2 regions of the Pseudomonas sp. 1121_17 genome follow, and region 2 is predicted to be linked to the other one. Evidence: predicted binding sites of a transcription regulator. Region 2 holds the regulator's gene; the other holds the start of a gene.
What was found. The regulator sigma-54, encoded in region 2, starts transcription at its own class of promoters, with help from an activator protein. The targets are predictions, from matches to a motif close to ANTGGCATNNANNTTGCTNT.

Region 1: the regulator sigma-54 is predicted to act here: its motif matches at 7,941-7,960, upstream of nirB (nitrite reductase large subunit NirB).

The regions. Positions count from the first base shown of each region.
Region 1 is NZ_VXCX01000001.1:38,692-53,796, reverse strand. It holds gene FW789_RS00265 (carboxy terminal-processing peptidase) at 1-1,298, shown strand, start outside; gene FW789_RS00260 (hypothetical protein) at 1,399-1,767, opposite strand; gene FW789_RS00255 (helix-turn-helix domain-containing protein) at 1,764-2,114, opposite strand; gene FW789_RS00250 (YkvA family protein) at 2,215-2,655, opposite strand; gene FW789_RS00245 (FKBP-type peptidyl-prolyl cis-trans isomerase) at 2,928-3,668, opposite strand; gene pcaQ (pca operon transcription factor PcaQ) at 3,898-4,830, opposite strand; gene nirD (nitrite reductase small subunit NirD) at 4,874-5,236, opposite strand; gene nirB (nitrite reductase large subunit NirB) at 5,236-7,788, opposite strand; gene map (type I methionyl aminopeptidase) at 8,201-8,992, shown strand; gene FW789_RS00220 (DUF1266 domain-containing protein) at 9,101-9,793, shown strand; gene FW789_RS00215 (molecular chaperone DnaJ) at 9,790-12,438, shown strand; gene FW789_RS00210 (Hsp70 family protein) at 12,487-14,193, opposite strand; tRNA gene FW789_RS00205 (tRNA-Asp) at 14,350-14,426, opposite strand; tRNA gene FW789_RS00200 (tRNA-Val) at 14,440-14,515, opposite strand; gene rdgC (recombination-associated protein RdgC) at 14,722-15,105, shown strand, end outside.
Region 2 is NZ_VXCX01000003.1:442,849-457,953, forward strand. It holds gene murA (UDP-N-acetylglucosamine 1-carboxyvinyltransferase) at 1-144, opposite strand, end outside; gene FW789_RS09600 (BolA family protein) at 168-407, opposite strand; gene FW789_RS09605 (STAS domain-containing protein) at 526-828, opposite strand; gene FW789_RS09610 (MlaC/ttg2D family ABC transporter substrate-binding protein) at 825-1,478, opposite strand; gene mlaD (outer membrane lipid asymmetry maintenance protein MlaD) at 1,488-1,973, opposite strand; gene mlaE (lipid asymmetry maintenance ABC transporter permease subunit MlaE) at 1,973-2,770, opposite strand; gene FW789_RS09625 (ATP-binding cassette domain-containing protein) at 2,770-3,579, opposite strand; gene FW789_RS09630 (KpsF/GutQ family sugar-phosphate isomerase) at 3,823-4,797, shown strand; gene FW789_RS09635 (KdsC family phosphatase) at 4,812-5,336, shown strand; gene lptC (LPS export ABC transporter periplasmic protein LptC) at 5,345-5,917, shown strand; gene lptA (lipopolysaccharide transport periplasmic protein LptA) at 5,904-6,431, shown strand; gene lptB (LPS export ABC transporter ATP-binding protein) at 6,432-7,157, shown strand; gene FW789_RS09655 (RNA polymerase factor sigma-54) at 7,328-8,851, shown strand; gene hpf (ribosome hibernation-promoting factor, HPF/YfiA family) at 8,930-9,238, shown strand; gene ptsN (PTS IIA-like nitrogen regulatory protein PtsN) at 9,251-9,718, shown strand; gene rapZ (RNase adapter RapZ) at 9,721-10,575, shown strand; gene FW789_RS09675 (HPr family phosphocarrier protein) at 10,596-10,868, shown strand; gene FW789_RS09680 (ZIP family metal transporter) at 10,921-11,814, opposite strand; gene FW789_RS09685 (superoxide dismutase) at 11,826-12,437, opposite strand; gene FW789_RS09690 (DUF2753 family protein) at 12,439-12,900, opposite strand; gene FW789_RS09695 (class II fumarate hydratase) at 12,919-14,295, opposite strand; gene FW789_RS09700 (FagA protein) at 14,288-14,689, opposite strand; gene pmbA (metalloprotease PmbA) at 14,818-15,105, opposite strand, start outside.

The sequences.
Region 1 (15,105 bases), on a different contig from region 2:
AGATCGTCCGTTTGGTACCGGCCGGCCCAGCCGCCAAGACCAAACAGGTCGCCCCGGCCGACAAGATCATCGGTGTGGCCCAGGGCAACAAGGAAATGGTCGACGTGGTCGGCTGGCGTCTGGACGAAGTGGTCAAGCTGATCCGCGGCCCGAAAGGTTCGGTGGTGCGTCTTGAAGTCATCCCGGCCAGCAATGCGCCGAGCGACCAGACCAGCAAAATCGTTTCGATCACCCGCGAAGCAGTCAAGCTTGAGGAGCAGGCGGCGAAAAAGTCGGTGCTCAAGCTCAAGCAGGATGGCCGTGACTACAAGCTGGGGATCATCGAGATCCCGGCCTTCTACCTCGATTTCAAGGCCTACCGTGCCGGCGATCCTGAGTACAAGAGCACCACGCGCGACGTCAGGAAACTGCTCACCGAACTGCAGAACGAGAAAGTCGACGGCGTGGTCATCGACCTGCGCAACAATGGGGGCGGCTCGCTGCAGGAAGCCACCGAGCTGACCAGCCTGTTCATCGACAAAGGCCCGACCGTGCTGGTACGCAACAGCGATGGCCGCGTCGATGTGCTTGAAGATGAAAACCGCGGCGCGTTCTACAAAGGTCCGCTGACGCTGCTGGTCAACCGTCTCTCGGCCTCGGCTTCGGAGATTTTTGCCGGCGCCATGCAGGACTACCACCGCGCCTTGATCATCGGTGGCCAGACCTTCGGCAAAGGCACCGTGCAGACCATCCAGCCGCTCAACCATGGTGAGCTGAAACTGACCCTGGCCAAGTTCTACCGGGTTTCCGGACAGAGCACTCAGCATCAGGGCGTGCTGCCGGATATCGATTACCCGTCGATCATCGACACCAAGGAAATCGGCGAGAGCGCCCTGCCCGAGGCCATGCCATGGGACACCATCAAGCCGGCGATCAAGCCTGCCGTGGACCCGTTCAAGCCGTTCCTCACCGAGCTGAAAGCCCGCCACGACGCCCGTAGCGCCAAGGATGCCGAGTTCACCTACATCCGTGACCGCCTGGCCCTGAGCCAGAAGCTGATGAGCGAGAAGAGTGTCAGCCTCAACGAGCAGACCCGTCGCGCCCGCCACGATGAGATCGAGGGCAAGCAACTGGCCCTGGAAAACATCCGCCGCAAGGCCAAGGGTGAAGAGCCGCTCAAGGAACTGAAGAAAGAAGACGAAGACGCCCTGCCGGTGGAAGATGAAAACACCAAACCGGAAGACGACGCCTACCTGGCCGAAACCGGGCGTATCCTGCTTGATTACCTGAGCCTGAGCTCGTCGGTAGCCAAGAAGTGACCGCCGGCTGACGCCAGTCGCAAAAAAAGGGGGTGGACGCCTAGAATGTCCACCCCCTTTTCTTTGTCTGCAGTTTGCTCAGACAAACGCGCTGCGGCGCTCAGGCTTCTTCTGAATAGGGGTGCTCGAATACCCTGGCCACTTCCGAGGCGTGCCAGGAGGCTGCTTCCATGCCATCGACCGGCCCGGTAAACCTGCCCAGGCGCTCGGCACATTCGAAAAAGCCGGTACGCGGCAGGCGGCTTGCGCCCTGGCTGATTACCAGCGAGCTGCGCAGCGGCTGTTCGGCGCGTGCGTCGATGGCGGCCAGATGCTCCAGCGCAGCGGTCAGCGTCTGCATGGCCGGGGTTGGCAGCTGCAGACGCTCGAGCAGGGCACGGTAGGTCAGCAGGTGGCGCTGGCGGCGGGCCATGTCCAGCTCGCCGAGCAGCCCGTCCCATTGCTGGCGACTGATCCTGACGCCACTCATGACGGCTCGCTCCAGCCAGCAATACCCAGGTGCCAGGCCAGGCTGCGCAGGATCGGCGCACCCGCTTCACGCTCACCGGCTTCGATCATGGCCAGGTAGGCCGGGCTGATGCCGACGCTGCGCGCCAGCGCCTCAGGGGCCAGGCCCTTGGCTTCACGCAGGCGGGCCAACTCGCTGATTGCTGGCAGGCTGGCAGGCGCTGCAGCAGGCTCTGCTAGCGTCTGCTCTGCCTTGGCAGGGCTGGACGCAGGCGCCTGGCCGGCAGCGACCAGCAGGGCCTGATACTGCTCCCAGGGAATGACGGCGTATTCGGGCTTATCGTCCCGGCTGATGACCTGAATTTCCATTGCAAACCCCTCACGTAGGACTACTGCATGTAGCCCGTAGGCATAACCTTTATGCCAATTATATGACCAAGCGCGAGGGTCTGTGCAGATCAGGCTGAATTCAAGGCGTACCGCGCTCCAGGCGCAGTGCCTCGGGGGTGTCTGGCAGGCGCTCTACCACGCGCAAACGCTCCGGCGTCTGGGCATCGCGCCAGGCCTTGAAACGGCCCAATTCGTCAGCCACGGTCTTCAATACCCAGCCGAGCACGGCGATGTCATCGAGAAAGCCGACGCCCAGCAGCCAGTCGGGGATCGCATCCAGCGGGCTGACGAAGTACAGCAGGCCGGCCACGATGGTCACCAGCGCCTTCGGGCTGATGGCGCGGTACTCGCCGCGCCACCAGGCCAGGCACAGGCTCTGCATCAAGCGCAGGTCTTCACGCAGCTGGCCAAGCTTGGGACCTTTGCGCGCGACCGCAAACAACAGTGCCGGCAACCGGCCACGGCTGAGCAGGCGCTCGGCCAGGGGCAGAAATCGGCTGAAATTCCAGGGTGCACTCATGGGGCCTCCAAGCGATGAGGTTATCCACATTTATTGTGGATAACCTTGTGAACAGGGCACAGTTTCCGCCGCCCCGTGCCGACAGGGCAAGGGTCGCGCTTAGATCGGGCGTTTTTTACCCAATCGTGACAGTTACGCAAACGTTTTGCGTCATCGGGCAGACATGTACCGGCCACCCAATCTCGGACAAGCAATGCCGGCCGAGGTTCGTCTGGGTGCCCGCAAAAACGACAACGCCCCGTCGAGACGGGGCGTTGTAGACACGCTAAGGCTTACTGAGCCGGAGCTTCGGCTGGCGGCTCGGCGCCTTCGAGCTTGCTCGGATCTTTGATCGCCAGCAGTTCCAGGTCGAACACCAGTACCGAGTTGGCCGGGATCAGCGGGCTTGGGCTCTGTGCGCCGTAAGCCAGGTCAGCCGGGATGTACAGCTTGTATTTCTCACCGACGTGCATCAATTGCAGGCCTTCGACCCAACCTGGGATCACACCGCTGACCGGCAGATCGATCGGGCTGCCGCGCTCGACCGAGCTGTCGAACACCTTGCCATCGATCAGCTTGCCTTCGTAGTGAACGGTCACAACGTCAGAGGCTTTTGGCTGTGGGCCATCGGCTTTCTTCACGACTTCGTACTGCAGGCCGGAAGCGGTGGTCACGACGCCCTGCTTCTTGGCGTTTTCTTCGAGGAACTTCTTGCCAGCCGATGCGGCTTCTTCGCTGGCTTTGGTCAGGCGCTCTTCGGCACGCTTTTGCAGCGCGGTGAAGGCCTCGACCAGTTCGTCATCCTTGATGCGCTGCTCTTTCTTGCTGACAGCGTCATCGATACCCATGGCGACTGCTTTCGAATCAAGGTCTTCCATGCCTTCCTGAGCCAGGCTCTTGCCCATGTTCAGGCCGATACCGTAGGAGGCTTTCTGTGCCGGGGTTTTCAGCTCGACGTCGCTGGTCTGAGCGTCGCAGCCCGCCAGAACCAAACTTACCAGGGCAACCGCAGCCGCCAAACGATGTTGTTTCATGCTAGTTCCTTGTTCATGCGCCATAAGGGCAATCAGGGTAAAGCCGCGAGCTTAGCAGGCGGTCGTTACCAATGGCTACCGGCATAGGAGCCGCTTGCGGGCAGTAAGTTCAGTAGGTGAAAGGTTGTTCATGGCAACGCTGCAGCCACTGGCCAGTATTGAGCCCAGATGCCACCTGCGGCGGGTATTGTGGCTATTTATGTCTGCCCTGCTAAACATGACAGATCCGTCAGGGATAAAGCCCTTCGCGGTACTCCCCGGCCAACTCGCGCAGCACCTCGCACACCCACTGCGCCGGAAGACTCTGCGGCAGCGCGGCATTGCGGCAGATGCCCACCGAGCCACCCGGTTCGTAGATGCCAAGGTCCAGCTCGACCAACTCGCCGCGGCCCAGGTCGATCAGCACCGCGTCACGCGGGGCGACCCAGACTGCATCGCTGCCCAGCAGGTAGCGCCGGCTCAGCGCCAGCGACAAGGTCTCCAGACGTTGCGCCGGCATGTGGATGCCGCACTGCACAAACAGGCTGTCGGCGTGTTGGCGGATGGTGGTGCCAAGCGGAGGCAACACCAGCGGATAGTCACCAACCCGGCTGCGCTCGAGCGGCTGCAGCGCCAGCAGCGGATGGCCCGGACGCACCACCAGACTCATCGATTCGCTGTACAGGTGCTCGAATGACAAGCCCTGAATCTGCGGGCTGTCGGTCATGCGCCCGACTACCAACTCCAGCTCACCCAGGCGCAATTGGCCGAGCAACTGCGCACTGACCCCGGTGCTCACGCTGATCAGCAACGCCTGATGGCGCTGATGCAGGCGGCACAGCGCCTCGGGCATGAGCAGGCCTTCGACGGTCGAGAGCACGCCAATGCGCACCTGCGACGGCGCCCGCGCCTCGCCGCGCACACTGCTCACGCCATCGCGCAGGGCCTGCACGCTGGGGCCGGCGTAGCGCATGAAGCGCGTGCCGGCGGTGGTCAGCTCGACGCCCAGCCGAGTGCGCTCGAACAGTCGCGTCTCAAGCAACTGCTCAAGCTCCTTGAGGGTCTTGGAAATCGCTGGCTGGCTGATCGCCAGAACGTCAGCCGCACGCGCCAGGCTGCCCTGGCGGGCGATTTCCAGAAAGCACAGCAAGTGGCGGTACTTGATTCGAGTGTCGAGGTTCATGCGTAAGAGCAGCTCTGCCCGCGGTCAGCGTCGGTCAGCCATCTTAGCGCATCGCCACCTCGACAGCCTCCCCTGCCAGGCGCACCGGCCAGGTCCGCAGCGCCTGCTGCGGGTCTTCCAGGCAGCGCCCGCTGCGCAGGCTGAAATGCTGCTTGTACAACGGCGCCGCCACCGTCAGCTCGCCACCGATGCTGCCGATCAGACCGCGGCCGATGATATTGGCGCCCGAGCGCGGGTCGCGATTGGCCACGGCATAAAGCGGCTGAGCCTGGCCAGGCAGGTAGAACAGCGCCACCTGCTCGCCGTCCAGCCACACCACCACACCGGAATCGGCGACCAGATCGCCGCGCTGGCAAACCGTTTGCCAGTTGGGTTGTTGCGCTACTGCGACATTGGATGAGTTCATCAGACAGCCTCCTCGACAGTTGGGATCAGGTGCAGCGCGGCCACTGGCCGGCGTTGTTCGCGTTCGCGCACGAAGTGCACGTCCGGGTCAGCGCGCTGGTCGTTGACGAAGGTGCGGAAGCGTTTGAGTTTTTCCGGGTCGTTGAGGGCGTTGGCCCATTCGCATTCATACTGATCGACCACGTGCTGCATCTGCGCTTCGAGCTCGCTGCCAAGCTGCAGGCTGTCATCAAGGATCACCGCCTTGAGGTAATCCAGGCCACCTTCCAGGCCCTCGCGCCAGACCGAGGTGCGCTGCAGCTTGTCGGCAGTGCGGATGTAGAACATCAGCACGCGGTCGATCATGCGGATCAGGCTGTCGTCATCGAGGTCGGTGGCAAACAACTCGGCATGCCGCGGGCGCATGCCGCCGTTGCCGCAGACGTAGAGGTTCCAGCCCTTGTCGGTGGCGATCACGCCGATGTCCTTGCTCTGCGCCTCGGCGCACTCGCGGGTGCAGCCGGACACGGCAAACTTGAGTTTGTGCGGCGAGCGCAGGCCCTTGTAGCGGTCTTCCAGGCGCAGGGCCATGGCCACGCTATCCTGCACGCCGTAGCGGCACCAGGTGCTGCCGACGCAGGATTTGACCGTACGCGTCGACTTGCCATAGGCGTGACCGGTCTCGAAGCCCGCAGCGATCAGCTCGCCCCAGATCAGCGGCAATTCGTGCAACTGCGCGCCGAACAGGTCGATGCGCTGACCGCCGGTGATTTTGGTATAGAGGTCGTATTTTTTCGCCACCTGGCCGATCACGATCAGCTTGTCCGGGGTTATCTCGCCACCGGGAATGCGCGGCACCACCGAGTAGGTGCCGTTTTTCTGCATGTTGGCCATGAAGGTGTCGTTGGTGTCCTGCAGCGGCACCAGCGCGGCGTCCATGATCGGCTGGTTCCAGCATGAGGCCAGGATCGAACCCACCGCCGGTTTGCAGATGTCACAGCCAACATGGCCTTTACCGTAACGCTTGAGCAGCTCATTGAAGGTGCGGATGCCCTCGACCCGGACCAGCCCATAAAGCTCCTGGCGGGTATAGCCGAAGTGCTCGCAGAGGCTCTTGTCGACGGTGACCCCACGGGCAGTCAACTCGTGCTCGAAGACCTGTTTGAGCAGCGCCGCGCAACCGCCGCAACCGCTGGCCGCCTTGGTGCAGCTCTTGACCGCGGCGAGGTCGCTGCAGCCGCTGTCGATGGCTGCACAGACCGCGCCCTTGCTGACGTTGTGGCAGGAGCAGATGGTCGCCGTATCGGGCAAGGCATCGGCACCCAGCGCCGGCGCGCCGCCGCCCTGCGGCAGGATCAGCGTGGCCGGATCAGCTGGCAGGGCAATGCCGTTCTGGCAGTACTGCAGCAGGGTGTCGTAGTAGCTGTTGTCGCCAACCAGCACCGCGCCGAGCACGTGCTTGCCGCTGGCATCGACCACCAGCCGGCGATAGGCCGCGTTGGCCTCGTCGATAAAGCGATAACTGCGCGCGCCGTGAGTCGCGCCATGGGCATCGCCGATAGAGCCGACATCAACCCCAAGCAGCTTGAGTTTGGTTGACATGTCGGCGCCGGTGAACGGGGTGGACGATTCACCAAGCAACAGCGCAGCAAGGTTGCGCGCCATGCTGTAACCGGGCGCGACCAGGCCGAACACGCTGCCATTCCACGAGGCGCACTCGCCGATGGCGAAGATCTGCGGGTCGCTGCTGCGGCAATCGTGGTCGATCGCCACCCCGCCACGCGCACCAATCTCCAGGCCGCAGGCGCGGCCGAGGGCGTCTTGTGCGCGGATACCGGCAGAAAACACGATCAGGTCGGTTTCAAGATACTCGCCACCGTCGAAATTCATTCGATAGCGGTACTCACTGCCCGTGCTGATCGACTGGGTGGCGCGTGACACATGCACCCCCACGCCCAGCGCCTCGATCTGCGCCTTCAAGGCAGCACCGCCTTCGCTGTCGAGCTGCACCGGCATCAAGCGCGGCGCGAACTCCACCACGTGTGCTTCCAGGCCCAGCGACTTTAAGGCGTTGGCCGCCTCGAGGCCCAGCAGGCCGCCACCGACCACCACACCCCGGCGGCTGCCGCTGGCGGCGGCGCGAATGGCGTCAAGGTCATCCAGGGTGCGATAGACCAGCCGCGACGTGCCGCTGGAGCCTTCGACTGGCGGCACGAACGGATAAGAGCCGGTGGCCAGGACCAACTGGTCGTAGCCATAACGGCCCTCTGCGGTGACCACTTCGCAGCGCTCGCGATCGATCTCGAGCACGCCCTCGCCGAGGTGCAGGTGCACGCCGTGGCGATCGTAGAAATCCGCCTCGCACATGGCCAGCGCTTCGCTGTCGCTGCCAGCGAAGTACTCTGAGAGGTGTACGCGATCGTAGGCGCGCTGACGCTCCTCGCCGAATACGCGCACCTCGAAGCGCGCCAATGCGCCGCGCTCGACCAGTTGCTCGACGCAGTGATGGCCGACCATGCCGTTGCCGACGATGACCAGTCGCTGAAGTTGTCCGCCGTTCGCTGTTGCCTGCATAGCCGATCCTCGATCACGGGTTGGCGGGGTTGGCCGCCGCAAAGACAAAAAAAACGCCTGGAGCCGAAGCTCCAGGCGCCTTTGCCTGTTCTCATCTGGGTGAGGCCCCTGATTGATCGCCGTTGATCAGTGGGGCGTGTTGTGGATGGGGTGTAGCAGGGACTGTGCCAATTTTCAGCGATGGCTTTGACCGGGGGCCGCTTTGCGGCCCTTTCGCGACACGAGGCCGCTCCTACAGAGGATCGGCGCTGGTGCAGACGGGGGTGGTGAGAAAGCCGATGCGCCGCCATGGGGGATTTTTGACTCGTCTTGGTGCACGCGTCCCCATCCTGGGGCACGGCGCCGCGGTGGCAAGGCTGGGTGCCATGGGGATATGCTGCAGCCTGATTCAAGCGAGGTCTTTGAAGCGCCAATGTCCCAAGTCATCCTCAAGACAGCCGAACAACTCGAGCTGATGCGCCGCGCCGGCCAGTTGCTGGCCAAGGTATTCGCCGAGCTCGACAGTTTTATCCGTCCCGGCATAACGACCATGCAGATCAACGACCACGCCGAGGCGTTCATCGTCCAGACCCTGCGCGCCAGGCCGGCCAGCAAGGGCCAGTACGGTTTCCCCTATTCGCTGAACACTTCGGTCGATCACGTCGTCTGTCACGGCATGCCCAAGGCTGACGAAGTGCTCGCTGAAGGCTCGATCGTCAACGTCGACATCACCCTGGAACAAGGCGGTTATATCGCCGACTCGTCGAAGATGTACCGCATCGGCGCGATCAGCGCTGAAGCCGAGCGGTTGGTAGAAACCACTTATGACGCGCTCTGGCGCGGCATCGAGCAAGTTCGCCCGGGGGCCACTCTGGGCGACATCGGCCACGCCATTCAGAGCACCGCCGAAGCGGCCGGCTACAGCGTGGTACGCGAATACTGCGGCCACGGCATCGGCCAGCAGATGCACGAAAAACCGGAGATCCTCCATTTCGGCCAACGCGGCATGGGCATGAAGCTCAAGCAGGGCATGGTCTTCACCATCGAGCCGATGATCAACCAGGGCGCGCGCGGCACCCGCGAGCTGAAAGATGGCTGGACGGTGATCACTCGCGACGGCGCGCTGTCGGCGCAGTGGGAACACACCGTTGCGGTCACTGCTGACGGTTATGAAGTGCTGACCCTGCGCGAGGAAGAACGTCTGGCCGGAAAAACGGTCAGCTGAAGCGCCATCCCGAGCAGGCCATTTGCCGCCGTGCTGGCCGCTATTTACAATCGCCACCCGCAAGGCCGGCCGCCCTCCCTGTTCTGCCCCGGCCCAGGAGTCCGTGTCATGGAAGAAACTGCGCAGCATTGGCTGCATGCCTTGTCCGCACCGATGGCTGCCCTCAACGGTGCCAGCTACACCGCGCCGGACTATCACGAGGGCGACGACCAGAGCGACCTCGAACGCTGGTGGGGCATCAGCAACCGTGCGCAGTTGCTGGACATGCTCGGCATGGCTGACAACGGCCACGCCACCGAGCTGTCCGAAGCCTACTGGCAGTTCCAGCGTTGCTTGCCCAGCCAGTGGCAAGCACTGCTCGAGCGCCTGTCCGAACGGGACCGGATCAAGTACCAGTACGCCGCCCGCACCTACCCGGACTGCGGCCCCGGCGGCACCCGCGCCTGGGACCTGGGGCGGATGAGCTTTCTGCTGCGCGCCGGACTGAAAAAGTCCTTTATCACTGCCGAAGAAAGCCTCTACCTGCATTACCGCCTGGCCTTGCGTGCCCGCCATTACTACAACAGCTGGGACGGCTACCTGGCCGGCTACCTGTTCGGCAAGGCGCTGTGGAACGTCTCTGACAGCAGCGACCAGGCACTCGCCGCCGAACTCGAACGCCAGGGCAATGAGCACTGGAACCGCTGCATCCTGCTCAACCTGCGGCTGGGTGCCAGCGAGCTGCTGGCCAGCCTCAGCTGGGATCTGCCATTACCTGAACCGGAACGCCCGGCATCGCTGGAAGAGGACTGCTGGTCATGAGTTGCTGGATACGCCTTGGCCTGGAACCGACCCAGGACCTCAATCTGATCCGCCAGGCCTACCGCGGCCTGCTGCCGGCACATCATCCGGAAACTGACCCGCAAGGTTTCCAGGCGCTGCGCGAGGCCTACGAACAAGCGCTGCGCCTGGCCCGTGAAAGCGAGGCCGACGCCGCGCCAGTCGTCGAAACCGAAGCCAAAGCTGACGAGATGTCAGCCGCATTGCGCGGTTTTCACCGGTTGCTGGAAGACCCCACCCTGCGTTTCGATCCCGCCGCCTGGCAGGGCTACATCGCCGAGCTCAACGAACTGCCGTTGGACGAACTGGAACAACTGAGCTGGCAGCTGCTGCATGAACTGCGCAGCTGCGGGCCCATTTCGCACCGCTGCGCCGGCCTGTTGGCACAGCGCCTGGGTTGGGCTGAACAGTTGCTGCGCCTGCAAGACCCGCAGGAGGTCGAAGCATTCCTCCAGCGCCTGAGCGAACCCGATCCGTTCGATACCGCCCTGATGCGCGACTGGCCACCCGCTGCGCAATTGGAGACGCTGTGGTACTTCCGCAGCCTGGAATACTGCTTCAATCAGCGCCCGCTGTTCGAGTACGAGCAGTTTGTGCAGGCACACACCTGCCTCGCCTTCCCCAACGACGAGGCTCTGCTGCAACGTCTGCTGGTGCAGTTCTGCCAGGCCGGGATCGGCAGCCAGACCCTGCACGCGCAGGTGCAGCAGCAACTGCAACAGGCGCCTGACGATGTCGACCTGCTGTATCTGCTGGCGCGCCAGGCCGAGGCGCTTGGCGCTGAACAGCAGGCACTGGAATGCTGGCTGCGGCTGTGGCGCGAACATCGCCACCCGCAGGCCGAGCGCTGGCTGCTCAACCTGTGCGCACGGCACCAGCCGCAGCGCTTGCCGCTGCTGATCCAGGCGTTCGACCTGCAGACCCCGTGCGACAGCTGGCCGACCGACCTCGCCGACCCGGCGCAGGCCTGGGGTAGCCCGTCGCAGAGCCCGCAGACTTTGTCGCGCTGGCTCGAAGCGGCGCGGCTTGAACCGGGCGACATTGCCGCGACATTCATCGATTGGCGCCTGGACGGTGACGACGAATTGCCGCTGCTGGCCTGGTTGCTGCAGGAGCAGCCGGACGCAGACTTGCAGCGCTTGTACTGGCTGGCCTGGGCCCTGCAACGCGGTGAAGCCGAGCTGCTGCGTCTGGTAGTCGCTGAGCCAGCGCGGGAAGACACTCTCGATAACCTGATCCTCGAAGGCTTGCAGGCGCAAGCGGCGCAGCAGCTGCGCTGGCTCGAACAGTCGCCGGTGGTGCAGGCATTGGTGGATTTCTGCACAGCCAATGATCCACGCGCACAGTTGCCTGAAGCGCTCGGTGAAGACGCCATCCGCCCGGTCTGCCGCGAGTGGCTGCGGCGTATGCGGGTGTATCCCGAGCAGGCGCTGCATGAACTCAATAGCCAGTTCGACATGCGCCGCATGTTCACCCGGCCGTTCGCCCTGCAGGCTCAGGAAGCCCTGGCCGCCCATGGCGCGCCACTACCAGCGCCGGCAGCAGGCGAATCACTGTGGGCCTGGCACCGTCAGCAGCTGTTCATGCTGGCGTTGTTCGACCAGCCAAGCCGCTGGCTGGCGTTGATCGACCCGCAACTGCCCGGGCAACTGCACTACCCTGCCGAGCACCCGTTTGCCACGCTGCACAGCGCGCTGCTGCAGGCCATCGCCGGGCCACATGGCAGCAGCGATGTGCTGGCCGCGCTGGACTACAACGAACCGCTGCAAGGCCTGCTCGCCAGCCGCGTGCTGAGCCTGCGCACGGCCCTCGACAGCAGCCGCCTGCCCACCGCTGCGCAGTTGCTGACCTGCCTGGAAAACGAACCGGCGGTGCTCGACGATTACCCACTGGGCAAAATGCTGTTCTGCGCCGTGCTCTATCACGATCGCAGCCTCGACGAAGCCCAGCGCACCCGCCTGCGCGATCGCCTCGAGGCGCTGTACATCGAGGACTACTGGTACGAGCCGTTACGCCGCAGCCTGGTGGCCGGCAAGTGCACACATCCAAGCGGGCAGCTACTGCGTAAACAAGGGATGGCCAGCGCCCCGTTCAACGACGCTCTGGATGCCCTCGACAGCCTGCTCAATGACTGCGCACCGCCGAAAACGCGGTTGTTGCGTAGGTTGCAGAAAGCCAAGGACAACGTCGACCTCGACCCCGGCCTGCGCTGCGCGATCATGGCGTTGCTGGGCTGGACCGAGCGCATGCTGCGCAACAACAGCAAGCAGGTGGCGGAACCAATGTGGGCGGTGTGGAAGCTCAACAGCCGCCTCGACCGCAAGGGCTTCGGTCTGCATCTGTTAGCGGTGATCGCCTGCGGCAGCCTGATGACCTTGCTGCCGGCGATGGCAGCGCCGATGGTGCTGTTGATGGTCAGCGCCATGCTGCGCCGCCTGCGTGATCTTGGCCAGGGCGTGCCGGTGCTGATCCTGCTTGTGGTGCTCAGCCGGGTGCTGCCGGTGGTGCCGCTGATACTGGTGAGCCTGCCGGGCGACAAACTGCCCAACCGCTATGGGCCAGTGCCGGGCAAGGCGGCCGATCTGGAGGGTGGCTTGCAGGCGGCCTTGCGCCGGATGAACGGCTAGCCATCACCCTGAGCAAGGCAACGGGCCGCAGTGCGGCCCGAGCCAAGATCAGTAACGCAGCTCGTCCAGCGCCTGGCTCAATTGCTGGCGCTGGCGGCTGATCTCGCCGGCCTGCTGCCCGGCCAACACTCCATTGAACGTATCCAGCCAGCTGCCGATCAGCTCGCGCTCATCGCCCAGGCTCTGCATCCAGGCTCGCTCCAGCCGCGCCAGCAGGGTGCGGTTGGGCAAGGCATCGCGTGGGTGAATCTTCAGCCGCGACAAGCGCTCATGGCTGGCCTGGCGCGCGTCCTGATCCAGCCCGGTCGGGCTGCGGTCAATGCTGTGGCTGTGTTTGAGGCCGGTTTCGATGAATGTCACATCGACTTCAAGCAAGCCGTTGATGTCGTAGCTGAAACGCACATCCAGTGACTGGATCTGCCCGGTCGGCTGCAGCGGGACCTCGAAACTGTCGACCAGAATATTGTCGCGCACCCAGGGCCGCTCGCCTTGGTACACCGCGATACGCACGCTTTTCTGCTCCGGGTGAGTGCTGTAGAAGCGCTCGACCCGTGAGGTGGGGATCACCGTGTTGCGCTCGATGATCGGCGAAAACGCGCCGGCGCTCTGCTCGCCACGCTGCGAGGCAATGCCCAGGGTGTACGGGCACACGTCGGTCAGGATCAGTTCGTCGATAGCCGCATCGCGTGCCTTGCAAGCCGCCTGGCTGGCGGCGCCGAGGGCAACGATGGTGTCTGGGTCCAGGTGCCGGTACGGCAGCCGGCCAAACAGCTTGGCCACAAGTTGCTGCACCTGCGGCATGCGCGTGGCGCCGCCGACCAGCACCAGGCTGTCGAGCTCCTTGGGGCTCAGGCGCGCATCGCGCAGGGCCTGTTCGATCGGTGCGCGCACCCGCGCCAGCAACGGCGCCCAGATGCCCTGCAGCCTGAGTTCGTCGAGCTGCCACTCACGGGCCTGGCCGTCGCCTTGCCAGGTCAAGGTCCATTGACCCTCACCCAGCGCATGTTTGAACTGGTCGATGGCGTCGTGCAGGCTGGCCAGCGCCTGTGGCTCGAGCTGCTCGAGTTTGAGCCCCCAGTCGCGCAGGCACGCCAGCAACAATGCATCGGTAAAGTCTTCACCGCCCAGATAGTTGTCACCGGTGGAGGCATGCACTTCGATCAGCGGCAGCGCGTATTCCAGCACAGTCACATCGAAGGTGCCGCCGCCCAGGTCGAATACCAGTGTGCGCTCGAACTTTTGTTCGTGCAGGCCGTAGGCCATGGCTGCTGCGGTTGGTTCGTTGATCAGCCGCTGCACCTTGAGCCCGGCCAACTCTGCGGCAAACACCGTGCGCTTGCGCTGCTCGTCACTGAAATAGGCTGGAACCGAGATAACCGCTTCGCTGACCGGGCAGCCCAGATACGCTTCGGCATCCTGCTTCAAGGCACCCAGCACCAGCGCCGACAGTTCTTCAGGGGTGAAGCGATGCTCGCCCAGCTCGAAGCGCTTGTCGCTGCCCATGAACCGTTTGAAGGCAGCCGCGCTGCGCAGCGGATGGGTGGTCAGGCGGGCTTTGGCGGCTTTGCCGACCAGAATACTGCCATCGTCATCGACGCTGACCACCGATGGCGTCAGTACGTCGCCGAGGGCATTGGCGATCAGTTGGGCTTGGCCATCCTGCCATACGGCGATCAGGCTGTTGGTGGTGCCCAGGTCGATACCGAGCAAGGGCGCCGCAGCGGCGGGCATTGGAGAGGTACTGGCATCCTGCATGGTCGGTCTCTTGCGTGCAATGAAGAGCCGGAGCACAGCCTGTTGGCCGCGACCGGCGGACAAGGCATTCTGACGCAATGCCAGAAACAAAAAAAGCGACCCTAAGGTCGCTTTCTCTGTCGCTTCAAGGTGTTCAGTGGGCCTTGAAGCTCAATATGGCGCAGCGGACGGGACTCGAACCCGCGACCCCCGGCGTGACAGGCCGGTATTCTAACCGACTGAACTACCGCTGCGCTATACATCGAGTGGTGGGTGATGACGGGATCGAACCGCCGACCCTCTGCTTGTAAGGCAGATGCTCTCCCGGCTGAGCTAATCACCCTTCGTCTCGGTGTGGCGCGCATTCTACGGAGGACATACCACCCTGGCAAGCACTTTTTTCAAATAATTTTGCAGGCCTTTCAAGGACCTAGCGCTATCACGCTTTTATTGACCATTAACCGCCTGATGGCCCTCTGACAGGGTTGGCCGCATGGCCCCAGTCGGAGAATAATGCCCGCCTTATGCATTAAGGAGAGATCTACCCCCATGTGGTTCAAGAACCTGCTGACCTACCGCCTGACCCAGGAAGTCCCATTCGAGCCTGAGGCACTGGAAACTGCCCTGGCCAGCAAGCCGGCCCGTCCGTGCGCCAGCCAGGAGCTGACCACCTATGGTTTCGTCGCGCCGTTCGGCAAGGGTGAAGACGCCCCGCTGGTGCACGTCAGCGGCGAGTTCCTGCTGATTGCCGCGCGCAAGGAAGAACGCATCCTGCCCAGCAGCGTGGTCAACGACGCGGTCAAAGAAAAGATCGAAGAGATCGAGACCGAGCAGATGCGCAAGGTCTACAAAAAAGAACGCGACCAGATCAAGGACGAGATCATCCAGGCCTTCCTGCCACGCGCATTCATTCGTCGCTCGATGATCTTTGCC
Region 2 (15,105 bases):
GTGCAGATGCGGCAGGTTGCCGACGGTCACTGGACCATCGCACAGCAGCGTTGCTGCAAGGATCGGCAGGGCAGCGTTCTTTGCCCCGGAAATGCGGATCTCGCCATCGAGACGAGGGCCGCCAGTAATAATCAGTTTGTCCATTAGGATCTCGCCGCCAAGTTGGCTCAGGTGCGCTCAGCCCAGGCTGCGCTGCTGAAAAATTTCATGGTTACCGCGTGGATACTGCCATCGGCAATCCACGGATTCAGGTGAGCATAGATCGCCTGTTGACGCTTTACCGGGCTCTGCCCCGCCAGCTCGTCGCTGATCACGTTCAACTGGAAGTTGCAGCCTTCGCCTTCAACTTCGACCCGGGTTCCGGGCAATTTCGCTTCAAGGAAGCTCTTAACTTCTACGGCCTGCATGCTCAACCTCAATCGGCGCCCTGTGCGCGCGGGTCGGCCATCATACAAAAAAGCCCCTCGCCTGCGAAGCCCATGAATGGACACGCTGACCGAGGGGCCTTTTCACCTTGCCGGGCAATCAGCCCGCCAACACTTCGTCGAGGTCATAGACCTCGGCGATTTCACGCATGTCGTCAGGCATGCCACGCAGTGCCCAGGACTTGCCCGCGGCCTGCGCATCACGCATGAACGCCAGCAGCAGCGACAAGCCGACACTGCTCGACTTGACTACCGCCGAGCAGTCCAGCATTACCTGCTGCTTACCACAGGCGGCAATCAGTGCCTTGCCCTGCTTGCGCAGGGCTGGGCCCGTGCGAAAGTCCAGCACGCCGGCCAGACGCAGCACGCCCGGCTCGGCCATGCTTACGCTGGTTTCACTCATTTGACTGCCTTCTCCGGCGAGCTGTCGGCGGTTTGCTTGGCCTTGGCCACTTCACCTGCCCAGCCGTCGATGGTCTTGTCCAGGTTATTGCCATTGCGCGACATGGCGTCGGCGAACTGGTCACGGAACAGCTTGCCGATGTTGATGCCGTTGACGATGACGTTACGCACCTTCCACTCGCCGTCCAGTTTGACCATGGTGTATTGCACCGGGTAAACCGAACCATTGGTACCGGTGACCTTCATGCCCACGCTGGTGCGATCACCTTCATCGCCCTTGGCAGGGTCGAGGGTGATGCCCTGGTTGTTGTACTCGAGCAAGGCATTGCCATAGAACTGCATCAAGCTGCGCTTGAAGTTCTCCTGGAAGCGCTGCATCTGCGCAGGCGTAGCCTTGCGCGAATACTTGACGGTCATGATGCTCTTGGAGATGCCATCAGCGTCGACCACCGGGCCGAGGTTGCTGTTGAGAGCATCGTAGAACGCCTGCGGGTCAGCCTTGTATTGCTGCTTGTTGGCCTTGAGGTCGCTGAGCAACTGATTGGTAGTGGTCTGAATCACTTCCCGGGCGGTTTGCCCAGGTGCAGCGGTGGTCAGCAGGGGGAAAGCCGCCAGCAGGACCAGCAAACCGCGTCGCAGGATCGAGATCATGGAAACTCCTTAATTAGCTGGGTTGGCTTCTTTCGGTTCTTTGCCAACAGTATTGAGCAGGAACTTGCCAATCAGATCTTCCAGTACCAGGGCAGACTGGGTGTCATGGATGGTGCTGTCATCTTTGAGCACCTGATCCTCACCACCCACGCTGATACCGATGTACTTCTCGCCGAGCAACCCGGCGGTCAAGATCGATGCAGTGGAGTCGACCGGCAGATTATCGACGTTCTTGTCCAGTTGCAGCGTGACCCGACCGGTGTAGGAATCGCGATCCAGATCGATGGCCGTGACCTTGCCGATGGTCACACCGGCCATGGTCACTTTAGCTCTGACCGTCAAACCGGCGATATTGTCGAAGTACGCGTAAACTTTATAGGTATCGCTGGTCGGGCTGGCCGATAGCCCGCTGACACGCAGGGCCAGCAGCAGCAACGCCAGGATCCCGGCCAGGAGGAACAGGCCGACACCGATTTCCAGGGTGCGGTTTTGCATCAGAAATCTCCAAACATCAAGGCGGTCAGAATAAAGTCCAGACCCAGCACTGCCAACGAGGCATAGACCACGGTCTTGGTGGTGGCACGGCTGATCCCCTCTGAAGTGGGCTCACAGTCATACCCCTGGAAAACGGCAATCCAGGTCACGACGAAGGCAAACACCAGGCTTTTGACCAGGCCGTTGAGCACGTCATCGGTGAATGAAACACTGTTCTGCATGTTGGCCCAGAACGAGCCTTCGTAGACACCCAGCCAGTCGACTGCCACCCACGAGCCACCCCAGATCCCCACCACGCTGAACATCAGCGCCAGCAGCGGCAGCGAAATGAAGCCGGCCCACAGCCGCGGTGCAACGATGTACTTGAGTGGGTCGACGCCGATCATTTCCAGGCTCGACAACTGCTCGGTGGACTTCATGTTGCCGATTTCGGCAGTCAACGCAGAGCCCGCGCGACCGGCAAACAGCAGCGCGGTGACGACCGGGCCGAGTTCGCGCAACAGCGTCAGAGCAACCATCTGCCCGACCGCTTGCTCGGAGCCGTATTTGGTGAGGATGCTGTAGCCCTGCAGGGCCAGCACCATGCCGATGAACATGCCGGAGACGACAATGATCGCCAGCGACAGTACGCCGACCGAATAAAGCTGCTTGACCAGCAACTGGAAGCCACCGCCAAGCCCGCCGCGGCCGACCAGGGCGTGGCCCAGGAACAGGCACGAACGACCCAGTACTGCCACTACATCGATGGCCGAGCGACCGAGCAGGCGTACGCGTTCAAGTAAGGATCTTCGGCGCATCAACGCGTCCCCAGCAGATCGGCGCGGTAGTCAGGCGCAGGAAAATGGAAAGGTACCGGTCCGTCCGGATCGCCCTTCATGAATTGGCGGATGCGCGGATTGTCCGAGCCCATCAGCTCGTCCGGAGAGCCCTGACCCAGCACCTGGCCATCACCCACTACATAGATGTAGTCGGCGATGCTCGCGGTTTCCGCCAGGTCGTGCGACACGACGATACTGGTAATGCCCAAGGCATCGTTGAGCAGACGGATCAAACGCACCAGAACACCCATCGCGATAGGGTCCTGGCCGACGAATGGCTCGTCGTACATGAGAATCTGCGGGTCCAGGGCAATCGCCCGCGCCAACGCCACCCGCCGTTTCATGCCGCCGGAGAGTTCGTCGGGCATCAGATCGATGGCGCCGCGCAGGCCAACGGCCTGCAGTTTCATCAGGACGATGTCGCGGATCATCTCTTCCGACAGCTCGGTGTGCACCCGCAGCGGGAAGGCAACGTTCTCGAACACGTCGAGGTCGGTGAACAATGCACCGCTCTGAAACAGCACGCCCATCTGCTTGCGTGCATCGAACAGATCACTGCGCGACAGCGTCGGCAAATTCTGCCCGGCCACCCACACTTCGCCGCTGGCGGGGCGCAGCTGGGCGCCCATCAGGCGCAACAGGGTGGTCTTGCCGCACCCCGATGGCCCCATGATGCCAGTGACCTTTCCGCGCGGGATGCGGATGTCGACATTACTGAAAATGCTGCGCGAACCGCGCTTGAAGGTAACCCCCTTCAACTCGACCGCGTAGGCGCTATCCACACTCATCTAGACTCCTTGCAATACAGCCTCGTCCAATGGACGCCTGCCCTCATCGTGAAGGCACACACGCCCCACCCGGGCCGGATCAGCGGCGAACTATAGCACCGCAGGCGGGCCCGCCCCAAGGCTATCGCAGCGTCATTCAGGCGAATGACAGGCGGCCGCGGCAGGCTTAAGACAATCCAGTGATGAGCCTTTCGCACATTGCGGCTATAATCGGCGCCTTTTCATCAGGCATTGCTTTTCGACATGAGCCAATCCAGCGAGCTGATCCAATCTGCCCAGCGCACTTTGCGCCTGGAACTCGAGGCTGTTGAGGGCCTGTTGCCGCGTATCGACGACAATTTCGTCAAGGCCTGCGAACTGATTCTGGCCAGCAAAGGCCGTGTGGTCGTGGTTGGCATGGGCAAGTCCGGGCATATCGGCAACAAGATCGCGGCGACCTTGGCCAGTACCGGTACGCCGTCATTTTTTGTCCATCCGGCCGAAGCCAGCCACGGTGACATGGGCATGATCACCCGTGATGACGTGATCCTGGCGCTGTCCAACTCCGGCAGCACTGCCGAGATCGTTACCCTGCTGCCATTGATCAAGCGCCTTGGCATTCAGCTGATCAGCCTCACCGGCAATCCCGATTCACAACTGGCGCAAGCGGCCGAGGCCAACCTCGATGCGCGCGTGGCGCAGGAAGCCTGCCCGCTGAACCTGGCACCAACTTCCTCGACCACCGCAGCGTTGGTGCTCGGCGATGCCCTGGCGATCGCCCTGCTTGAGGCCCGCGGCTTCTCGGCCGAGGATTTCGCCTTCTCGCACCCCGGCGGCGCCCTTGGCCGACGTTTGCTGCTCAAGGTCGAAAACGTCATGCACTCGGGCGACGAGCTGCCGCAGGTGCAACGTGGCACCCTGCTCAAGGAAGCGCTGCTGGAAATGTCCCGTAAAGGTTTGGGCATGACCGTCGTGCTGGAAAACGACGGTACCCTGGCTGGCGTGTTCACTGACGGCGACCTGCGCCGCAGCCTGGACCGCAATATCGATGTACACACCACCCTGATCGATGAGGTGATGACCGTGCACGGCAAGACTGCCCGCGCCGAGATGCTCGCCGCTGAAGCCTTGAAGATCATGGAAGACCACAAGATCGGCGCCCTCGTCGTGGTCGATCAGCACGATCGCCCGACCGGCGCGCTGAACATGCACGACCTGCTCCGCGCCGGAGTCATGTGATGAACGGAGATGCCATGAGCGAAGACATCCTGCAACGCGGCAAAGCCATCAAGCTGGCCGTTTTCGACGTCGACGGTGTGCTCACCGACGGCCGCCTGTACTTCCTTGAAGACGGCAGCGAATTCAAGACCTTCAACACCCTCGACGGCCAGGGCATCAAGATGCTCATGGCCTCGGGTGTGACCACGGCAATCATCAGCGGGCGCAAGACCCCGGTGGTCGAGCGTCGGGCGGAGAACCTCGGCATCCCGCACCTGTTTCAGGGCCGCGAGGATAAACTGGTGGTTCTGGACGGCCTGCTCGCTGAACTGGGCCTAAGCTATGAGCAGGTCGCCTACCTGGGCGACGACCTGCCCGACCTGCCGGTGATTCGCCGGGTCGGCCTGGGCATGGCCGTAGCCAACGCTGCCGTGTTCGTCCGCCAGAACGCCCACGGGGTAACCCAGGCCCGCGGCGGCGAAGGTGCTGCCCGCGAGTTCTGTGAACTGATCATGCAGGCCCAGGGTACCCTGGACGCTGCCAACGCCAACTACCTGTAAGGCCGCACATGTTCAGCAAAAAAGCTAAAAACATCGCGCTGCTGGGGCTGATCGCTGCCCTGCTGGTAGCGGTCGGCTACTGGAACGTCAGCCCCGAGAGCTTCCTCGACAAGCCACAGGCGCAGGTCGACGAAAGCGCCATCGACTACTATGCGATCAATGCCCACAGCGTGCAGTTCTTGCCTGACGGCAAGATGCAATATGAAATGACCGCCGACAAGGTCGAGCACCTCAAGGCCAGCGAAGTCACACTGCTGACCACGCCAGACCTGCACATGTATCGCGGCACCGCGTATCCCTGGCATGTCCAGAGCGTGCGTGCGGAGGTCAACCCGGATGGCACCGAGGTCGAGCTGATCGACAAGGTACGGGTTGCTCGCACCGACGAAAAACAACGCGAAACCATCATTACCAGCACGCGCATGACGGTGTTCCCGCAGAAGCAATATGCGCAGACCGAGCAAGCCGTTAGAATCGACGGCGCCGGCGGCACCACCACCGGCGTTGGCATGAAAGCGTATTTGAAAGACGGCAGGATGGACCTGCTGTCCAACGTAAGAGGACAGTATGAGGCTCGTTAAAACCCTCCCTTTTTTGCTCAGCCTGAGCGCAGCACTGGGAAGCGCGAGCGCCTTGGCCCTGCCGAACGATCGTGACCAGCCAATTCGTATCCAGGCCGACGACGCTCACCTGGATGACAAACAAGGCGTAGCTACCTACCGCGGCGACGTGATCATCACCCAAGGTTCGATGATGATCAAAGGCAACACCGTGACCATGACCCGTGCCGCCAATGGCGACATCGACGTGGTGACTTCGGTGGGCAACCTGGCCTACTTCGAGCAACAGCAGGACGCCGCCAAGCCCGACAAGATGAAAGGCTGGGCCGTGACGATTCAATACCAGGCGCAAAAAGACACGGTGATTCTGACCGACCGCGCCAAGGTCGAGAATGAAAGCAACACCACCGAAGGCGAGAAGATCGTCTACAACACCAAGTCCCAGGTGGCAACCGCAGGCAATGCCGGTGGCGCCGCCACGACCAAGCGTCCGCGCATCGACATGGTGATCCAGCCGAAGAAGAAGGCCGAGTAAATGGCGACTCTCAAAGCCCAGCATCTGGCCAAGAGCTACAAGGGCCGCCAGGTGGTTCGCGACGTCAGCCTGTCGATCGACAGCGGCCAGATCGTCGGCTTGCTCGGCCCCAACGGTGCCGGCAAGACCACCTGCTTCTACATGATCGTAGGCCTGGTTCAGGCCGATCAGGGCCGCGTGCTGATCGACAACAATGACGTCAGCCACCAACCCATGCACGGCCGCGCCCGTGCCGGGATTGGCTACCTGCCGCAGGAAGCGTCGATCTTCCGCAAGCTGTCGGTTGCCGACAACATCATGGCGATCCTCGAAACGCGCAAGGAACTCGACCGTGACGGCCGTCGCAAGGAGCTGGAAAGCCTGCTGCAGGAATTCCATATCAGCCACATCCGCGACAACCTCGGCATGAGCCTTTCCGGTGGCGAACGCCGCCGTGTCGAGATTGCCCGCGCCCTGGCCACCGCACCCAAGTTCATCCTGCTGGATGAACCGTTCGCTGGCGTCGACCCGATCTCGGTAGGTGACATCAAGCAGATCATTCATCACCTCAAGGCCAAGGGCATCGGTGTGTTGATCACCGACCACAACGTCCGCGAGACGCTGGATATCTGTGAGACAGCCTACATCGTCAACGATGGTCAACTGATCGCCGAAGGCGATGCCGAGACCATTCTGGCTAACGATCTGGTCAAGGAAGTCTACCTGGGCCACGAGTTCCGGCTCTGAGGCCCTTGCCTGGGCACTGGCAGCAGCAAGCTAAAACAGCTTAAGTGTTACAGTGCTCTAGGCAAACGCTACAAATTAAGGCATATAACTTGCTTGAAATTGGCGCCGCGGCGCCCTTCGTGTAGTGGATGGCGCAGATGCGCCGGCGGACAAGGTATTAAGCCCAAGCTATGAAACCATCGCTCGTCCTAAAAATGGGCCAGCAACTGACGATGACCCCGCAGTTGCAACAGGCCATTCGTCTGCTTCAGCTCTCGACCCTGGACCTCCAACAGGAAATTCAGGAAGCGCTGGAATCCAACCCGATGCTCGAACGCCAGGAAGACGGCGAAGACTTCGACAACAGCGACCCGCTGGCCGACAGTGCCGAAAGCAAGCCAAGCGCCGAAAACCTGGACAACAGCTTCCAGGACAGCGGTTTTCAGGATGGCAGCCTGCAGGAAGGCAGCGCCGCCAGTCAGAACCTTGAAGAAGGCGACTGGAACGAGCGCATTCCCAACGAACTGCCGGTCGACACAGCCTGGGAAGATGTCTACCAGACCAGCGCCAGCAGCCTGCCCAGCAACGACGATGACGAGTGGGACTTCACCACCCGCACCTCTGCCGGCGAGAGCCTGCAAAGCCACCTGCTGTGGCAGCTGAACCTGGCGCCGATGTCCGATACCGATCGCCTGATTGCAGTAACGCTGATCGACAGCATCAACCAGCAAGGCTATCTGGAAGACACCCTCGAAGAAATCTGCGCAGGCTTTGACCCGGAGCTCGACATCGAGCTCGATGAAGTCGAGGCCGTGCTGCACCGTATTCAACAGTTCGAACCCGCCGGCGTTGCCGCACGCAACCTGGGCGAGTGCCTGCTGCTGCAGCTGCGTCAGTTGCCGGCCAATACGCCTTGGTTGACCGAGGCCAAGCGCCTGGTCAGCGACTTCATCGATATGCTCGGCAGCCGCGACTACAGCCAGCTGATGCGCCGTATGAAGCTCAAGGAAGACGAACTGCGGCAGGTCATCGAGCTGGTGCAGAGCCTCAATCCGCGGCCTGGCTCGCAGATCGAGTCGAGCGAGCCGGAGTACGTGGTGCCTGACGTGATCGTGCGCAAGGACACCGACCGCTGGCTGGTCGAGCTGAACCAGGAAGCCATGCCGCGCCTGCGGGTCAACCCGCAATATGCAGGCTTTGTCCGCCGCGCCGATACCAGCGCCGACAACACCTTCATGCGCAACCAGTTGCAGGAAGCGCGCTGGTTCATCAAGAGCCTGCAGAGCCGCAACGAGACCTTGATGAAGGTCGCCACGCAGATCGTCGAGCACCAGCGCGATTTTCTCGAGTACGGCGACGAGGCGATGAAACCGTTGGTGCTGCATGACATCGCCGAAGCAGTGGGCATGCATGAGTCGACCATATCCCGCGTCACCACCCAGAAGTACATGCACACTCCGCGTGGCATCTTTGAGTTGAAATACTTTTTCTCGAGCCACGTCAGCACCTCCGAAGGCGGTGAATGCTCGTCCACGGCGATCCGCGCGATCATCAAGAAACTGGTTGCAGCGGAAAATCAGAAAAAGCCATTGAGTGACAGCAAGATCGCTGGTTTACTGGAGGCACAAGGCATCCAGGTAGCCCGTCGCACCGTCGCCAAGTACCGCGAGTCGCTCGGCATAGCACCGTCGAGTGAACGCAAGCGACTGATGTAGCCCCAGGATGTGCCACAGCGTTTTTGTGGCAGGTGCAAGACCTGCCTCTTTATGCACGGGCAACAAAGGAGAAGCTGTATGCAAGTCAACATCAGTGGACACCATGTAGAAGTAACCCCACCACTGCGCGACTACGTCGAGCAGAAGCTGAAGAGACTCGCAGGGCACTTTGACAAGATCACCAACGTCACGGTGATCATGAAAGTCGAGAAACTGCAGCAGAAGATCGAAGCGACTCTGCAGATTCCGGGCGGCGAAGTGGTTGCCAATGCCGAAGATCTAGACATGTATGCAGCCATCGACAATTTGGCTGACAAGCTCGACCGCCAACTGAAAAAACACAAGGAAAAACAGCAAAGTCTCCTGCAAGGTGCAGCTGCTCGCTGATCCCCCTCATCCATGATCCGACTTGAAACCATTCTGACCCCCGGCCGTTCCTTGGTGAACGTGCCGGGCGTCAGCAGTAAGAAACGCGCCCTCGAAGAAATCGCCAAGGTCGTAGCCAGCGAAGTCAGCGAGCTCGACCAGCAAGAAGTCTTCGAGAAGCTGATCGCCCGCGAAAAACTGGGCTCCACCGGGTTTGGCAATGGCATCGCCATTCCGCACTGCCGCCTCAAGGGCTGCGCCAATCCGGTCAGCGCCCTGCTCCACCTGGATCATCCAATCGACTTCGATGCCATCGATGGCGCCCCGGTGGACCTGCTGTTCGTCCTGCTGGTGCCCGAAGCTGCCACCGATGCTCACCTTGAGCTGTTGCGCCAGATTGCCAGCATGCTCGATCGCGAAGACGTGCGTAAGCGTCTGCGCGCTGCGAGCAACAACGAGGCCTTGTACCAGGTCGTCCTGGACGTGCAAAACGGGAGCTGAGCATGCGCCTGATCATCGTCAGCGGCCGCTCTGGCTCCGGCAAGAGCACTGCACTTGCCGTGCTGGAAGACAATGGCTTCTACTGCATCGACAACCTGCCCGCCGGGTTGCTGCCGCAGCTGGCTGAAAACACGTTGATCAATACCGAGCTGATGCAGCCCAAGGTTGCCGTCTCGATTGATGCGCGCAACCTGCCAGGCCATCTGTCACGCTTCCCCGAGCTGCTCGAGGATGCCCGCGCACGGCACATCCAGTGCGATGTGCTGTACCTGGACGCCGACGAAGACACCCTGCTCAAGCGCTTCTCCGAAACGCGCCGGCGTCACCCACTGACCAACGCCAATCGCTCGCTGGCCGAAGCCATTCGGGTAGAGAGCGATATGCTCGGGCCGATTGCCGACCTTGCCGACCTGAAGATCGATACCACCAACCTCAACCTCTACCAGCTACGCGATTCGATCAAGCTGCGCCTGCTCAACCAACCCGAGCCGGGTACGGCGTTTCTGGTTGAGTCGTTTGGCTTCAAGCGGGGCATGCCGGTAGACGCCGACCTGGTGTTCGACGTGCGCTGCCTGCCCAACCCGTACTGGAAGCCGGAAATCCGCGAACACTCAGGCCTGGATCAGCCGGTCATCGATTACCTGGCTGCGCAGCCGGATGTCGAAGAGATGTTCCAGGATATCTCCAGCTATCTGCTCAAATGGCTGCCGCGCTTCGCCGCCAGCAACCGTGCCTATGTCACCATCGCCATCGGCTGCACCGGCGGCCACCATCGCTCGGTGTACCTGACCGAGCGCCTCGGCCAGGTTCTGCAGCAATCCTTGAAAAACGTCCAAGTCCGCCACCGCGACCTCTAGCCCACAGGATTTACCCGAACATGCCCGCCCGCGAAATTACCATCATCAACAAGCTGGGCCTGCACGCCCGAGCGGCCGCCAAGTTCGTCGGCGTGGCCGGGCGCTTTCCTTGCCAGGTGAGGGTCGGCCGGGCGCCAGACAAGCTGGTCGATGGCAAAAGCATCATGGCGGTGATGATGCTCGCAGCGGGCAAGGGCACTCAGGTGCACCTGTTCACCGAGGGCGAGCAGGAAGACGAGGCACTCCAGGCCGTGGTGGATTTGATCAACAACTACTTCGACGAAGGCGAATAACGCCCCGCCGCTGCCAGGCCCAGCGCTGCCGCAGCGCTGGACCAGCAAGCGGTCACGACATGGCCGTGTCCATCACCATCATCAGGCAGAAGCCCACGCACAGCCCCAGGCTTGCCAGGCGATAGTTGCCGTTGCTGCGTGATTCCGGAATGATCTCCTGCGTCACCACCAGCAACATCGCTCCCGCCGCGCAGGCCAGGCCCAGCGGTAGCAGCAGTTCGGCAACATTCACTAGCCATGCGCAGATCACTGCTGCCAGCGGCTCGACCAGGCCCGAGGCCGCGCCGATCAAGAAAGCCTTGAAACGCGACATCCCCGCTCCGGCCAGCACCAATGCGATCACCAGACCTTCCGGCACATCCTGCAGGGCGATGCCCATGGCCAGGCTGTCGGCGTCCGGCATGCCGCCACCGGCCGATACGCCAATGGCCATCCCTTCAGGAATGTTATGGGCAATGATGGCAATCACGAACAGCCAGATCCGCGCTGCGATAACCGGCTGATTGCCGTTACCGACCAAGGCTTCGGGTGAAGCACCCGAGACCTTGAAGTCGACCAGAAACAGGCAAAGCGCGCCTAACAGCAGGCCGAAACTGATCAGCCCACCGGCGCCCCATGGGCTGAAACCGATCGCCTGTGCAGCGGTCAGGCCCGGCATGATCAGCGAGAACGCAGTCGCTGCCAGCATCACTCCAGCGCCGAAACCGAGCAAGGTGTCAGCCACCGCTACCGGCATATTGCGGATCACCAACACCGGCACCGCGCCCAGCGCAGTGCCCAGAGCGCACAGTGCACCGCCCTCCAGAGCCCGCAGTATGCGCGGCTCCAGGCCCAGCCAATCGATCCCGCGTGCCACTAACAGCGCAGTCCCGACCAGCAACAGCAAAGTCCCCAGCGCCAGACGAAACAGGCGCACACTGCTGACAGACATCACCTGCGAGCGCATACCGGTTAGGCTCACTTCAAGGCTTGCTGATAGCGGCGTTCCACTTCGGCCCAATCGACCACGTTGTAGAACGCGCCAATGTATTCAGGCCGGCGGTTCTGGTACTTCAGGTAATAGGCGTGCTCCCACACGTCCAGCCCGAGGATCGGCGTGTTGCCGTGCATCAGCGGGCTGTCCTGGTTGCCGCTGCTCTCGACCACCAGTTGCTTGGTCGGGGTCACGCTGAGCCAGGCCCAGCCACTGCCGAAGCGGCTCAGCGCAGCCTTGGTGAAAGCCTCCTTGAAAGCATCAAAGCCACCTAATTGCTGCTCGATGGCCTTGGCCACCTCGCCTTGCGGCACGCCGCCGCCATTGGGCGCCATAACAGTCCAGAACAAGGTGTGGTTGGCGTGGCCACCGCCCTGGTTGATCACCGCTGCCTGCAACTTTTCAGGCAATTGCTTGACCGCGCCAACCAGTTTTTCCACCGGCCACTCAGCCCACTCGGTGCCCTCGATGGCCGCGTTGAGGTTGTTGATGTAGGTCTGGTGATGCTTGCTGTGGTGGATTTCCATGGTCTGGGCGTCGATGTGCGGCTCCAGCGCATCGTAGGCGTACGGCAGTGCAGGCAAGGTATGCGGCATATCAGTGGATTCCGTAATTAAGTGAGTGAGGTGCAACTTCCGGCGCAGCAATCAGCTCGCTCGCCACGCCAGCCTGGCGGTTGAGCAAGCGCGCGGTGCGCGGGTACTGGCCGTACTCGGCAATGAAATTGAGCAGCTCGGTGTAGGTACGTGCGCTGTGGCGCAGTGCCGCCTCGCGTAGCGGCTGCGGCAGTCGTGGCTCGTGGCTGGCCTGCAGCAGGCGCTGGTGGGCAGCGCAGAGGTAATCCGCGCTTTCGTGGGGTTGGTTCAGGCGCAGGTGCAGATCGGCCAGGTTGTGATGGGCGATTACCAGTGCGGCAACCGCCTCGTCAACGTCATGCCAGCGCTCGAGCAGCACCTGGGCCAGGGCCAGCGCTTGCAGGTAATGCTCCCGAGCGTCGACCCAGTCGCCTTGGGCAAACAGCCGGTTGGCGTGATCGGTGGTGCGTTTCCAGTGCTGCATGACGTGCCTCCTGGACGGTCAGATACCGCCAGCGGTGAGTTTTTCCGGGTCAAGCAAGGCTTCAAGCTGGTCACGCGAGAGGTCGGTGTGCTCCAACGCCACGTCGATGATCGGCCGGCCTTGCTTGTAGGCGGTCTTGGCGATCTCGGCGGCCTTCAGGTAGCCGATGATCGGGTTCAGCGCGGTGACCAGAATCGGGTTGCGCGCCAGGGCTTCCTTGAGCTTGCTTTCATTGACCTTGAAGGTCGCGATGGCCTTGTCGGCCAGCAAGCGGCTGGCGTTGGCCATCAGCTCGATGCTCTCCAGCAGGTTGCGAGCGATTACCGGCAGCATCACGTTGAGTTCGAAGTTGCCCGACTGCCCGGCCACGGCGATGGTGGCGTCATTGCCGATGACTTGTGCAGCCACCATGGCGGTCGCCTCGGGAATCACCGGGTTAACCTTGCCCGGCATTATCGAAGAGCCAGGCTGCAGGGCCTGCAGTTCGATCTCGCCCAGGCCCGCCAGCGGGCCGGAGTTCATCCAGCGCAGGTCGTTGGCGATCTTGGTCAGGGCAACGGCGGTGGTTTTCAGCTGGCCAGACAGCGCCACGGCAGTGTCCTGCGAACCGATCAGGGCAAACAGGTTGTCACCGGGAGTGAATTCGATCGCGGTCAGGCCGCTCAGCTGGCGGGCGAAACCGGCGGCGAACTGCGGGTGAGCGTTGATCCCGGTACCTACCGCAGTGCCGCCTTGGGCCAGCGCCTGCAGGCTCGGCAGGGTCGCTTCAAGATGGCTCAAGGCAGCGCGGATCTGTGCCGCCCAGCCAGCCAATACCTGGCTCATGCGCACCGGCATGGCATCCATCAGGTGAGTGCGGCCGGTCTTGACGTGGTGATGCACCTCGACGGCCTTGGCATCGATCACCTGCACCAGGTGGCGCAGCGCCGGCAGCAACTGCTCGTGCATGGCCAGCGCAGCGCTGACATGGATGGTAGTGGGGATGATGTCGTTGCTGCTCTGGCCACAGTTGACGTGGTCATTAGCGTTGACTGGCTCGCCCTGGACGCGGCTGGCCAAGGTGGCAATCACCTCGTTGGCGTTCATGTTCGAGCTGGTACCAGAACCCGTCTGATAAACGTCGACCGGGAAGTGCTGAATGAAATCCTCGGCCAGCAACTGCTCGACCGCCTGGACGATGGCCTGGCCCTGCGCCGGCGAGATCTGCTCGAGTTCGACGTTGGCGTTGGCCGCTGCCGCCTTGGCCAGCAACAGTGCACGGATGAACTGCACCGGCATGCGCTGGCCGCTGATCGGGAAGTTATCGACCGCGCGCTGCGTCTGAGCGCCATACAGGGCCTGGGCCGGCACCTGCAGTTCACCCATGCTGTCACGCTCGATACGGGTATTACTCATGGTCAATTCCTTGCAACAGTTCGTCGGGGGAAATCGAAGGCAGCAGCACGCAATTGGCGAGCTGCATGGCATAGGGCTGCCAGCGCTGGTTCTGCTCGAGGCGATCGAGGCTGCGCAGGTCCAGCAACGGCCGCCAGGCCTGGTCCAGGCACTGCGCGCGCCAGTGCCAGGGCAGCATGCGGTCGCTGGCGGTATCCAGCAGCAGGCGCAGGGAAGTCAGGGCGACGGTCCATGGCGAGGTCGCGGTGCAGCACACCAGGTAGCGACCTTCGGCCAGGTAATGCTCGATCAGTCGCGGCTCGTCGGGGTCGAGCGCGCAGCGAATGCGCCGGCTCAGCCAACGCCAGTTTTCCAGGTAGGGCAACTCATGGAGTACGGTATTCATGAATATCATCACTGCTGGGCGGTGTAATGATATTCATTATTAAGTGATAAATAGAATCACTTCAACCCCGAAAGCAAAAACAAAAGACCCGGCGCGATGGCCGGGTCCGGGATGTGCAACTGGGACAACGGAGGGTTTTAGCTGCCCGCGACCGTCATGCGCTCGATCAGCACAGAGCCGCTGTGGATATTGCTGCGGGTTTCCAGATCGCTGCCAATCGCCACAATCTGCTGGAACATGTCTTTCATGTTGCCGGCAATGGTTACTTCCTGCACAGCGAACTGAATCTCGCCGTTTTCGACCCAGTAGCCCGCTGCGCCACGCGAGTAATCACCCGTGACCATGTTCAGACCATGGCCCATAAGCTCGGTGACCAACAGGCCACGGCCCATGCGCCGAATCAATGCAGCTTGATCTTCGACGCC